DNA from 3 places in the Sporosarcina sp. FSL K6-1508 genome. Region 1 is predicted to be linked to each of the others. Evidence: a T-box and tRNA genes for the amino acid it is inferred to sense, from the RefSeq annotation. Region 1 holds a T-box; the other regions hold tRNA genes.
The links. A T-box is a leader RNA that pairs with one kind of tRNA and senses whether it is charged. The one in region 1 lies ahead of leuS (leucine--tRNA ligase), so its partner is inferred to be a tRNA-Leu.

Region 1 (3,865 bases):
GTCTTTCGATACGACGATTTTCGCACGCACTTTGCCGTTAATTTGAACAGCCATTTCAACTGTATCATCGACAAGTTTCGCTTCATCATATGTCGGCCATTGTTCATACGTAATTGTATTGCTATGACCTAACTTCTCCCATAACTCTTCTGCAAGATGCGGAACAACTGGCGCTACCATTATAACAAAGCCTTCAACATATTCTTTTGGAATCGAATCCACTTTATATCCTTCATTAATGAAGACCATCAACTGAGAAATTGCTGTATTATTACGCATTCCTTCAAAGTCTTCCGTCACTTTTTTCACTGTTTGATGGTAAACTTTCTCCAGCGGTCCGCCCGTTTTCCCACCAATTTTCGTGCTAAGTGATCCATCTTCATTGACGAACAGGCGCCAGATACGATCTAGGAAACGACGAGCACCGTCAAGACCATTCGTCGTCCACGCTTTTGAACCTTCCAAAGGCCCCATGAACATTTCATAAAGGCGAAGTGAGTCAGCTCCGTGTGAATGAACGATATCATCGGGATTAACTACATTTCCTTTTGATTTCGACATCTTCTCATTACCTTCGCCAAGAATCATTCCTTGGTTGAATAACTTTTGGAATGGCTCTTTCGTATGAACAACGCCAATATCATAAAGCACTTTATGCCAGAATCGTGCGTAAAGCAGATGTAGAACCGCGTGTTCTGCTCCACCAACATAGATATCTACAGGCAACCAACGTTTCGCAAGTTCAGGGTCGATGATCATTTCATCGTTATCCGGATCAATGTAACGTAAGTAATACCAGCAACTCCCCGCCCATTGTGGCATCGTGTTCGTTTCGCGACGACCTTTCATCCCTGTTTCAGGATGCGTCACGTTCACCCACTCAGTAATATTCGCAAGTGGGGATTCACCTGTACCACTCGGCTTGATATCATCTGTGACTGGTAATTTCAACGGTAAATCAGCTTCGTCGACTGGTGTCATTGTGCCATCTTCCCAGTGGATAATTGGAATCGGTTCGCCCCAATAACGTTGTCTTGAAAACAGCCAGTCACGAAGACGGAATGTAATCTTCTTATCACCTTTGCCCTTTTCAACAAACCAAGCGATCGCTTTTTCGATTGCTTCTTCTTTGCCTAATCCATCGAGGAAACCGGAATTGACATGTTTTCCATCTCCAACGTAAGCTTCCTTGGATACATCTCCTCCTGCCACAACTTCAACAATCGGCAGGTCGAATTCTTTCGCGAACTCATAGTCACGTTCGTCATGTGCTGGAACCGCCATAATCGCGCCTGTTCCATATGTTGAAAGTACATAATCTGCAATCCAGATCGGCATCTTCTCGCCGCTTGCAGGATTGATTGCGTAAGCTCCCGTAAAGACACCCGTTTTTTCTTTTGCGAGATCCGTACGCTCAAGATCACTCTTCATTTTCACTTCGTTCAAGTATTTCTCAACTGCATCCTTCTGTTCTGCAGTCGTTACTTTTTCGACGAGTTTTAATTCAGGTGCAAGGACTGCATACGTCGCTCCAAAAATCGTATCTGGACGTGTTGTGAATGCTTCAAACGACAGATCTGTTCCGTCGATTTCAAACGTCAGCTGTGCCCCTTCAGAGCGGCCAATCCAGTTGCGCTGCATGTCTTTCAAGCTTTCCGGCCAATCAAGTTCATCAAGATCCTCAAGAAGACGGTCTGCATAATTTGTAATGCGTAATACCCATTGGCGCATTGGACGGCGCTCAACCGGGTGGCCGCCTCGTTCTGACTTACCATCGATTACTTCTTCATTCGCAAGAACCGTACCTAGTGCTGGACACCAGTTAACAGCTACTTCATCAACGTAAGCTAAGCCTTTATTGTAAAGTTGGATGAAAATCCATTGCGTCCACTTGTAATAAGATGGATCTGTCGTATTAATTTCACGTTCCCAGTCATAAGAAAAACCAAGATCGTTCATTTGACGTTTAAACGTTGCGATATTTTTCGCTGTGAATTCTGCTGGATCATTGCCTGTATCAAGCGCGTATTGCTCTGCCGGAAGGCCAAATGCATCCCAGCCCATCGGATGCAGGACATTAAAGCCTTGCTTCCGTTTGAATGAGCTCAAAATATCTGTCGCGATATAGCCAAGCGGATGCCCAACGTGTAGTCCAGCACCTGATGGATATGGAAACATATCAAGCGCAAAAAATTTCGGTTTAGACGGATCATCCATCATTTTGAATGTTTTATTGTCTTTCCAGTATTGTTGCCACTTCTTCTCAATTTGTCCGTGATTATAACTCATGTAAAATTCCTCCTATTCAAATCAATTGCGCCTCGGCGTAATTGCGTCCAGATTTTGAATCGAGCAAGCTCGATTCAAAATCTGTGACATCCGCCGGAGGCTTTATTTTCATTCAGCCGGTGCATGAACACCGGCTGAATAAAAATAAAAAAACTCCCGTCCCTTAAAAAAATAAGGGACGAGAGTCGTATAATTCCCGCGGTGCCACCCAAATTGACGGCAAAACCGCCCAACTTGACTCCTTAACGCGGAAAAACGGCACGGGCTAGTTATAAATAATTCACCAATGCAGGCTCCAAGGCGAGTTCATCTCTGTCGTACAGGCTTTCACCAACCGCCTGCTCTCTAAAATCGACAGCAAAGATTACTATTCCTCATCAATGCCAAAGCTATTGCTATTAGTTTACCCGAATCATGTCAATTTAACAACAATCATTTTACGCCTTCAATAACGTCCTTCACAATTAACGAGGCTTCTGTTGAATCAATGACTTCCTGAATGGTGAAACCTTCGAACACTTCCTTTAATTCCAAACCATCGGCAGTCACGTCAATCAATGCACGCTCTGTAATGATTTTATGAACGACCGCTTTTCCAGTTAACGGGAGAGTACATTCTTTCTTAATTTTCGAGGAGCCGTCTTTTGCGACATGGTCCATAATAACGATAATTTTTCGCGCTCCATGAACAAGATCCATCGCACCGCCCATTCCTTTAATCATCTTGCCAGGGATCATCCAGTTAGCCAAATCCCCTTTTTCAGACACTTCCATGGCGCCAAGTATGGCAACGTCGACATGTCCTCCACGAATCATTGCAAACGATTCAGCACTGTTAAAGTATGCTGAACCTGGAATAGAGGTGACCGTTTCTTTTCCTGCATTAATGAGATCCGGATCGACTTCATCAGCAGTCGGATAAGGCCCAATGCCTAACAACCCATTTTCTGATTGCAGTACGACTGTCTTATCAGGCGATATATAGTTAGCGACAAGCGTCGGCATGCCAATCCCCAGATTGACATAGTTGCCGTCTTCGATTTCCTTTTCAGCCCGTCTTGCGATTCGTTCCCTTACATTCACTTCTCCCATATCACAATTCCCCTTTCCTTAGCGAGTCGTCAGACGCTCGATTCGTTTTTCCTGTTGTGCCTGCAGAAGTCCTTGCACATAAATGCTTGGCGTATGAACAGTTGCAGGGTCCAAATCGCCGGTTTCCACAAGTTCTTCTACCTCTGCAATCGTAAACTTCCCTGCAGCCGCCATCATCGGATTGAAGTTTTGTGCGGTCTTATTGTAAATCAGATTACCGAATTTATCGGCTTTTGATGCCCTGACAAGTGAAAAGTCTGCACGAAGCGCTTTTTCAAGTACATACTCTTTACCGTCGAATACACGGATTTCTTTCCCTTCCGCAACGAGCGTTCCAACACCAGCCGGGGTGAAAAACGCTGGAATACCGGCCCCTCCTGCCCGAATCTTTTCAGCAAGTGTTCCCTGCGGCGTCAACTCGACTTCGATTTCGCCTGAAAGTACCTGGCGTTCAAATTCTTTATTCTCTCCGACATATGAGCCT
Region 2 (3,865 bases), 420 kb from region 1:
AGGATAGGTAGGAGCCTTGGATTCCGGAGCGCTAGCTTCGGATGAGGCGTTGGTGGGATACTACCCTGGCTGTATTGGACTTCTAACCCATGCCCCTTATCGGGGCAGGAGACAGTGTCAGGCGGGCAGTTTGACTGGGGCGGTCGCCTCCTAAAGAGTAACGGAGGCGCCCAAAGGTTCCCTCAGAATGGTTGGACATCATTCGCAGAGTGCAAAGGCATAAGGGAGCTTGACTGCGAGACCTACAAGTCGAGCAGGGTCGAAAGACGGGCTTAGTGATCCGGTGGTTCCGCATGGAAGGGCCATCGCTCAACGGATAAAAGCTACCCCGGGGATAACAGGCTTATCTCCCCCAAGAGTCCACATCGACGGGGAGGTTTGGCACCTCGATGTCGGCTCATCGCATCCTGGGGCTGTAGTCGGTCCCAAGGGTTGGGCTGTTCGCCCATTAAAGCGGTACGCGAGCTGGGTTCAGAACGTCGTGAGACAGTTCGGTCCCTATCCGTCGCGGGCGCAGGAAATTTGAGAGGAGCTGTCCTTAGTACGAGAGGACCGGGATGGACATACCTCTGGTGTACCAGTTGTCTTGCCAAAGGCATCGCTGGGTAGCTATGTATGGACGGGATAAATGCTGAAAGCATCTAAGCATGAAGCCCCCCTCGAGATGAGATTTCCCATTACGCAAGTAAGTAAGATCCCTCAAAGAAGATGAGGTTGATAGGTCTGGGGTGGAAGCACGGCGACGTGTGGAGCTGACGGATACTAATCGATCGAGGACTTAACCAATTTTGAAAAGGGCTTGATTACCCTGATTCGTGTAGCACAATGTCTATTTCATTCAGTTTTGAGCGAATAAGTACCGTTCATAAAAAAAAGTACTTGCAATTAAGTTTAGAAACTGATATAATGAATATTGTCTTTGAGAAAAGATGATGCAGGTCTGGTGACGATTGCGAAGAGGTCACACCCGTTCCCATACCGAACACGGAAGTTAAGCTCTTCAGCGCCGATGGTAGTTGGGGGTTCCCCCCTGTGAGAGTAGGACGCCGCCGGGCCTGTGAGATTCATTACATAAAAAGTCTTTGTAGTAAGTGGCTTGCATTTCACACATAGTGGGACAAGCAATTAATACATAGAAAAAACAGTGTGGATGAAAATGCTGATGAATTTATCAATTCATTATAAAATATAACCCAGGAGGATTAGCTCAGCTGGGAGAGCACCTGCCTTACAAGCAGGGGGTCGGCGGTTCGAGCCCGTCATCCTCCACCATTTACTTTAATTCTTTCGCCGGAGTAGCTCAACTGGTAGAGCAACTGACTTGTAATCAGTAGGTTGAGGGTTCAAGTCCTTTCTCCGGCACCACTTTTCGAGCCATTAGCTCAGTTGGTAGAGCATCTGACTTTTAATCAGAGGGTCGCAGGTTCGAATCCTGCATGGCTCACCATTTTTATGACTTAGCAGTCATGATTTATATTGCGGGTATGGCGGAACTGGCAGACGCGCTAGACTTAGGATCTAGTGCCTTCGGGCGTGGGGGTTCGACTCCCTTTACCCGCACTTATAATGCGGAAGTAGTTCAGTGGTAGAATACGACCTTGCCAAGGTCGGGGTCGCGGGTTCGAATCCCGTCTTCCGCTCCATATTTTTGCCGGGGTGGCGGAACTGGCAGACGCACAGGACTTAAAATCCTGCGGTAGGTGACTACCGTACCGGTTCGATTCCGGTTCTCGGCATTAATAACATTTTTAATCATATGCGCTCGTAGCTCAATTGGATAGAGCACCTGACTACGGATCAGGAGGTTGTGGATTCGACTTCTGCCGGGCGCACCATTATAACTTTTCAATTTGCACTTTATAATTCATAATTTAACGGGACGTAGCTCAGCTTGGTAGAGCACTTGGTTTGGGACCAAGGGGTCGCAGGTTCGAATCCTGTCTTCCCGACCATTAAGATCTTTAAGCAGCTTCACCGCTTAAAGAAGCCACCATTTTAAGCAGATTTGTTGCTTAAATAATAATCAGTTAGAATGGGGCCTTAGCTCAGCTGGGAGAGCGCCTGCCTTGCACGCAGGAGGTCAGCGGTTCGATCCCGCTAGGCTCCACCAACACAATTTCAATAAAGATCCTGGCGGCGTAGCTCAGCTGGCTAGAGCGTACGGTTCATACCCGTGAGGTCGGGGGTTCGATCCCCTCTGCCGCCATCTTAAAGGACCTTTAGCTCAGTTGGTTAGAGCAGACGGCTCATAACCGTCCGGTCGCAGGTTCGAGTCCTGCAAGGTCCACCACTATTCTATATAATCACGGAGGTATACCCAAGCCCGGCTGAAGGGATCGGTCTTGAAAACCGACAGGGGAGTCAAATCCCGCGGGGGTTCGAATCCCTCTACCTCCTCCATTTTTTAAAAGTGGTGTAAGAAAAAGTAATATATTGTTGTCGCGGGGTGGAGAAGTGGTATCTCGTCGGGCTCATAACCCGAAGGTCGCAGGTTCAAATCCTGCCCCCGCAACCAAATGGTCCCGTGGTGTAGCGGTTAACATGCCTGCCTGTCACGCAGGAGATCGCCGGTTCGATCCCGGTCGGGACCGCCATTTTTATTAGTAGTATAGTAAGGTTTAAGTTAAGCTAACTGCTTAATGTGAACCGAATATATGGCTCAGTAGCTCAGTCGGTAGAGCAAAGGACTGAAAATCCTTGTGTCGGCGGTTCGATTCCGTCCTGAGCCACCATTATTATGCGAGTGTAGTTTAGTGGTAAAACCTCAGCCTTCCAAGCTGATGATGAGGGTTCGATTCCCTTCACTCGCTCCAAGGGCCTATAGCTCAGCTGGTTAGAGCGCACGCCTGATAAGCGTGAGGTCGGTGGTTCGAGTCCACTTAGGCCCACCATTCCGCAGTAGCTCAGTGGTAGAGCAATCGGCTGTTAACCGATCGGTCGTAGGTTCGAGTCCTACCTGCGGAGCCATTTATATATATGGGGAAGTACTCAAGCGGCTCAAGAGGTGCCCCTGCTAAGGGTATAGATCGCGAAAGCGGTGCGAGGGTTCGAATCCCTCCTTCTCCGCCATATATATTTTGGCCCCTTGGTCAAGCGGTTAAGACACCGCCCTTTCACGGCGGTATCACGGGTTCGAATCCCGTAGGGGTCATGCAAAAAAGTAGCATTACAAGTTTCTAGTGAACTTGTAATGCTACTTTTTAATTTGTCCATTTATACCATAAGCCTAAATGGCTTATGGTATAATATCACTTCTTTTCATTATCAGTATAACTGTCCTTTTCATGGTAAGGAATATCACCAAGGGGGGATTCGATTCCTTCAGCGTCCAGCTCCGCTTCATACTTTTCTGAAGCATCTGATCTGACAAAACCGCGTGATTTACCGTTAATATCGGTACCTGTGAATTCTTCGATATCTTCAGCTGCACCGTCTGTAATATCTGTGTCATATAAAGTATTATAGTTATCATGATCTCCAATGAAATCGGATGGAGTTTCGGATGTTCCAGATTTCGCTATTTCCTGAAAGCTATCTTCTCCGTCTCGGGCTGCCCCAGATCTTCTATCGGCAAATGAATTGGGGTTTGCCATAATAAGAATATCTTCTTCGACAGGCGGGTCGTTGGGTACTTCTTGTTCTGTCGCATGATTAATGCAGAGAGTTGTATAAGGGACTGCCTCAAGACGTTCAAAGGGAATATCTTCTTGGCACACTTCACATTTACCGTAAGAACCATCCACCATCGCTTGTAAGGCGCTTTCCACTTTGTCTAGCTCAGAGCCAGCATGTATGTGTAAAGCCATGTCTTTCTCCCTTTCAAACAGTTCTGTGCCCATGTCGCCGGGATGATTGTCATACATCG
Region 3 (3,865 bases), 790 kb from region 1:
AGAGATTTAACAAACTTCACTCTCTTTCTAGATTTCGTCCCCTTCTTCATAGCTAAAATAATTTTTTCTTTCTGTTCATCATCCAATGTATATTTAGGTAGTTTTTTCAGACTTTCTTGTAAGTTCTCCACTCTCTTCATAAGTAAATCCCTCCTCTACAAGTAGTTCTCTTAGTCTCATTAACGCCCGATGAAACATGACATTCACATGATTCACATTGCTTTTCAATACTTCACTAACTTCTTTTGGCGTTAGCTCTAAAATACTTCTAAGAATAACTACCTCTTTATAGCGGGGAGAAAGTTGATGAATCGCTTTGTATAATTGGATGATTTCCTGATTTAGAATTGTTTGCTCTTCCAATTCATTTGACTCTTTGGGGTCGCGGATAATTAAATGCTTGATCTTTTCCCATACTCTCCGTTTGCGATAATCATCGATAACCTTATTTCTCGCAATAGAAATCAGCCATGTTTTGGGATGAGATTGCCCGTTGAACCCAGCCATTTTCTTCATAGCTATCATAAAAGTTTCTTGGACTAGATCCTCGACATCTAACGAGCCCGTATAGTAAGTTAGAAAACTGGTGATATCCCTTTCATACAGCTGAAACCACTCCTCGATTGTATGGTTCGTCACACGCTCTCCCCTCCTTTAGTTATTAGACGATTCACTACATGAAATATTACAGGCAAATTAGAAATTATGTAACTTCAAGGGAAACCAAAAGAATTTTCCTGATTTCATTCCAAAATAAAAACTCCTTTTAAGTTGGTAAAAGGAGTTTTGTAAAAGAATCTATTTCAGCAGAAGATACAATCAATATTTATTTATCAAGTCATCTTTTCTTAATGAACCACCTGCTGCTCACTTTCCGCAATCTGCTTCAGAGCCTTTGCACGGCTCACAATAAAGTTCTTCATATAGCTTTGCAAAAACAGCTTATCCGCAATAACTCCAATCGGTCCAAAAGGGGATTTATAACGAAAGCGATCAATCATTAGCGTGCCATTATCCTTTTCAATAAACTCGTGTACATGCGTAAATGAGTGAAAGGCACCTTTGACCATTATATCTTCAAAGAGATAGGGTTCATTCATTATTGTAACTTTAGCCGTCAGTCTTTGCCTTATACCGAAATGGACTGCCTCCCATGTAACAACATCCCCCGCCAGCAATAAACCTGTCGTAACCCCACCAACGGCTTTCTCTTTCGTACCCTTTGTTGTTTGAGTATGAATATCCACATCGCGCGCGAGATCAAAGCAGCGTTCTACTGAGGCTTTAATGAATTCCTGATGTTCGATTAATGGCATAACAGCCCCTCCACTCAATATTCTTTCTTTCACTGTAGCACAATAAGTTCTAAGTTGAAATTGAGCGGAACAAAAGCGGATACGCGACCCCAGCCGCCAAGTCTACAGCACGACCGACCATATATCATCCTCAACCGATCATTAGCGCTACGCAACCGATCATATATCACTGGGGACCGATCATAACGCGGCGCAACCGACCATATACCTCCGCCAACCGATCATTAGCAACCCACGACCGATCATATATATTGCTCTCCAGCATCCAAACATTTGGTGCTCACTGCCTGAATCTCGCATATCCGCTTTCACGGGCTATCTATAGGCCCAGACATTTATAAATTTATTAGACATGAAAAAAAGACACAACCGAAGTTGTGTCTTTTCCATCTGATACCCGAGGCCGGACTTGAACCGGCACGCCTCGCGGCATCGCATTTTGAGTGCGACGTGTCTGCCATTCCACCACTCGGGCATAACAATATTCATTTCACTTCCAACAATAAACAAGAAAATTGGAGGCGGCAACCGGAATCGAACCGGTGATAAGGGTGTTGCAGACCCATGCCTTACCGCTTGGCTATGCCGCCGCAGAAAATGGAGCGGAAGACGGGATTCGAACCCGCGACCCCGACCTTGGCAAGGTCGTATTCTACCACTGAACTACTTCCGCGAAACTGGGGTAGCTGGATTCGAACCAACGAGTGACGGAGTCAAAGTCCGTTGCCTTACCGCTTGGCTATACCCCAATAAGATAAATGGGGCGGCTGAAGGGAATCGAACCCTCGAGTGTCGGAACCACAATCCGATGTGTTAACCACTTCACCACAACCGCCATGATATCTAGTTTGATTTAATTAGATATACAAATGGGGCGACTGAAGGGAATCGAACCCTCGAGTGTCGGAACCACAATCCGATGTGTTAACCACTTCACCACAATCGCCACGATATCTAGTTTGATTTAATTGGATAAATAAATGGGGCGACTGAAGGGAATCGAACCCTCGAGTGTCGGAACCACAATCCGATGTGTTAACCACTTCACCACAATCGCCATAATATTAGGTTAAATTAAAAAAAGTGGCAGGGGCAGTAGGAATCGAACCCACATCAAAGGTTTTGGAGACCTCTATTCTACCGTTAAACTATGCCCCTACGTGGAAGTCTTTTCAACACATGGTTCGTGTTAAAAAAATGGTGGTGGGGGGCGGATTCGAACCGCCGAACCCGTAGGGAGCGGATTTACAGTCCGCCGCGTTTAGCCACTTCGCTACCCCACCATATAGGTCTAGATGGTGCCGGAGAAAGGACTTGAACCCTCAACCTACTGATTACAAGTCAGTTGCTCTACCAGTTGAGCTACTCCGGCACAAATATTAAAATGGTGGCTCAGGACGGAATCGAACCGCCGACACAAGGATTTTCAGTCCTTTGCTCTACCGACTGAGCTACTGAGCCACATATTTGGTCTACTCTAAGCTATGTATTTCTTTGTCAGTTTGCTTATTTTAAACCTTATTATAATAAAAATGGCGGTCCCGACCGGGATCGAACCGGCGATCTCCTGCGTGACAGGCAGGCATGTTAACCGCTACACCACGGGACCATTTGGTTGCGGGGACAGGATTTGAACCTGTGACCTTCGGGTTATGAGCCCGACGAGATACCACTTCTCCACCCCGCGACAACAATATATAGTATTAATTTGATAATTCGCATGAATTTCTGACTTATAAGTCAGATGTGTAACCCGATGCATTGTGATAAAATTTGGTTGCGGGGGCAGGATTTGAACCTGCGACCTTCGGGTTATGAGCCCGACGAGATACCACTTCTCCACCCCGCGACAATGTTAATTGTTTGTATAAATATAATGGTGGAGGATGACGGGCTCGAACCGCCGACCCCCTGCTTGTAAGGCAGGTGCTCTCCCAGCTGAGCTAATCCTCCTGGGTAAAAAAAATTTTTATTCATTCCACATAATGTGTCTTGTATGGAATAAGTTTTATTGGTGACCCCTACGGGATTCGAACCCGTGATACCGCCGTGAAAGGGCGGTGTCTTAACCGCTTGACCAAGGGGCCATTATTATTTATGTAAATCTGGCGGAGAGCAAGGGATTTGAACCCTTGAGACAGCGTTAACCGTCTACACGATTTCCAATCGTGCTCCTTCGGCCACTCGGACAGCTCTCCTAAATGGCTCCGCAGGTAGGACTCGAACCTACGACCGATCGGTTAACAGCCGATTGCTCTACCACTGAGCTACTGCGGAATAATATCATAATACTTACAAAGAGCATGCTCTTTAGGAATAACAGACCAGCGACGTCCTACTCTCACAGGGGGGAACCCCCAACTACCATCGGCGCTGAAGAGCTTAACTTCCGTGTTCGGGATGGGAACGGGTGTGACCTCTTCGCAATCGTCACTGGACTATTTTCCACAAGACAATACTTATTATATCATGTCTTGATGGATGTTGCAAGCGTTTTTTATAAAATAATTACTTTTGTTCGCTCAAAACTGAATAAAACAGACATTGTG

Region 2: it has a tRNA-Leu gene. The T-box ahead of leuS (leucine--tRNA ligase) is inferred to sense a tRNA for this amino acid. The anticodon was not compared.
Region 3: it has a tRNA-Leu gene. The T-box ahead of leuS (leucine--tRNA ligase) is inferred to sense a tRNA for this amino acid. The anticodon was not compared.

What each region holds. Positions count from the first base shown of each region.
Region 1 covers NZ_JBBOXF010000001.1:2,412,673-2,416,537, reverse strand. The annotation lists gene leuS (leucine--tRNA ligase) at 1-2,289, opposite strand, end outside; T-box leader at 2,461-2,679, opposite strand; gene MKZ11_RS12080 (3-oxoacid CoA-transferase subunit B) at 2,722-3,381, opposite strand; gene MKZ11_RS12075 (CoA transferase subunit A) at 3,400-3,865, opposite strand, start outside.
Region 2 covers NZ_JBBOXF010000001.1:1,997,103-2,000,967, forward strand. The annotation lists rRNA gene MKZ11_RS09980 (23S ribosomal RNA) at 1-786, shown strand, start outside; rRNA gene rrf (5S ribosomal RNA) at 940-1,055, shown strand; tRNA gene MKZ11_RS09990 (tRNA-Val) at 1,197-1,272, shown strand; tRNA gene MKZ11_RS09995 (tRNA-Thr) at 1,290-1,365, shown strand; tRNA gene MKZ11_RS10000 (tRNA-Lys) at 1,372-1,447, shown strand; tRNA gene MKZ11_RS10005 (tRNA-Leu) at 1,479-1,560, shown strand; tRNA gene MKZ11_RS10010 (tRNA-Gly) at 1,569-1,643, shown strand; tRNA gene MKZ11_RS10015 (tRNA-Leu) at 1,651-1,736, shown strand; tRNA gene MKZ11_RS10020 (tRNA-Arg) at 1,759-1,835, shown strand; tRNA gene MKZ11_RS10025 (tRNA-Pro) at 1,876-1,952, shown strand; tRNA gene MKZ11_RS10030 (tRNA-Ala) at 2,035-2,110, shown strand; tRNA gene MKZ11_RS10035 (tRNA-Met) at 2,133-2,206, shown strand; tRNA gene MKZ11_RS10040 (tRNA-Ile) at 2,214-2,290, shown strand; tRNA gene MKZ11_RS10045 (tRNA-Ser) at 2,308-2,400, shown strand; tRNA gene MKZ11_RS10050 (tRNA-Met) at 2,441-2,515, shown strand; tRNA gene MKZ11_RS10055 (tRNA-Asp) at 2,519-2,594, shown strand; tRNA gene MKZ11_RS10060 (tRNA-Phe) at 2,657-2,732, shown strand; tRNA gene MKZ11_RS10065 (tRNA-Gly) at 2,740-2,813, shown strand; tRNA gene MKZ11_RS10070 (tRNA-Ile) at 2,815-2,891, shown strand; tRNA gene MKZ11_RS10075 (tRNA-Asn) at 2,893-2,967, shown strand; tRNA gene MKZ11_RS10080 (tRNA-Ser) at 2,979-3,069, shown strand; tRNA gene MKZ11_RS10085 (tRNA-Glu) at 3,080-3,151, shown strand; gene MKZ11_RS10090 (TraR/DksA C4-type zinc finger protein) at 3,249-3,865, opposite strand, start outside.
Region 3 covers NZ_JBBOXF010000001.1:1,617,953-1,621,817, reverse strand. The annotation lists gene MKZ11_RS08020 (hypothetical protein) at 1-140, opposite strand, end outside; gene MKZ11_RS08015 (RNA polymerase sigma factor) at 94-639, opposite strand; gene MKZ11_RS08010 (SRPBCC family protein) at 849-1,316, opposite strand; tRNA gene MKZ11_RS08005 (tRNA-Leu) at 1,711-1,791, opposite strand; tRNA gene MKZ11_RS08000 (tRNA-Cys) at 1,833-1,906, opposite strand; tRNA gene MKZ11_RS07995 (tRNA-Gly) at 1,915-1,989, opposite strand; tRNA gene MKZ11_RS07990 (tRNA-Gln) at 1,994-2,065, opposite strand; tRNA gene MKZ11_RS07985 (tRNA-His) at 2,076-2,151, opposite strand; tRNA gene MKZ11_RS07980 (tRNA-His) at 2,187-2,262, opposite strand; tRNA gene MKZ11_RS07975 (tRNA-His) at 2,298-2,373, opposite strand; tRNA gene MKZ11_RS07970 (tRNA-Trp) at 2,401-2,474, opposite strand; tRNA gene MKZ11_RS07965 (tRNA-Tyr) at 2,515-2,599, opposite strand; tRNA gene MKZ11_RS07960 (tRNA-Thr) at 2,613-2,688, opposite strand; tRNA gene MKZ11_RS07955 (tRNA-Phe) at 2,702-2,777, opposite strand; tRNA gene MKZ11_RS07950 (tRNA-Asp) at 2,850-2,925, opposite strand; tRNA gene MKZ11_RS07945 (tRNA-Met) at 2,929-3,003, opposite strand; tRNA gene MKZ11_RS07940 (tRNA-Met) at 3,091-3,165, opposite strand; tRNA gene MKZ11_RS07935 (tRNA-Val) at 3,194-3,269, opposite strand; tRNA gene MKZ11_RS07930 (tRNA-Glu) at 3,329-3,403, opposite strand; tRNA gene MKZ11_RS07925 (tRNA-Ser) at 3,423-3,514, opposite strand; tRNA gene MKZ11_RS07920 (tRNA-Asn) at 3,519-3,593, opposite strand; rRNA gene rrf (5S ribosomal RNA) at 3,639-3,754, opposite strand.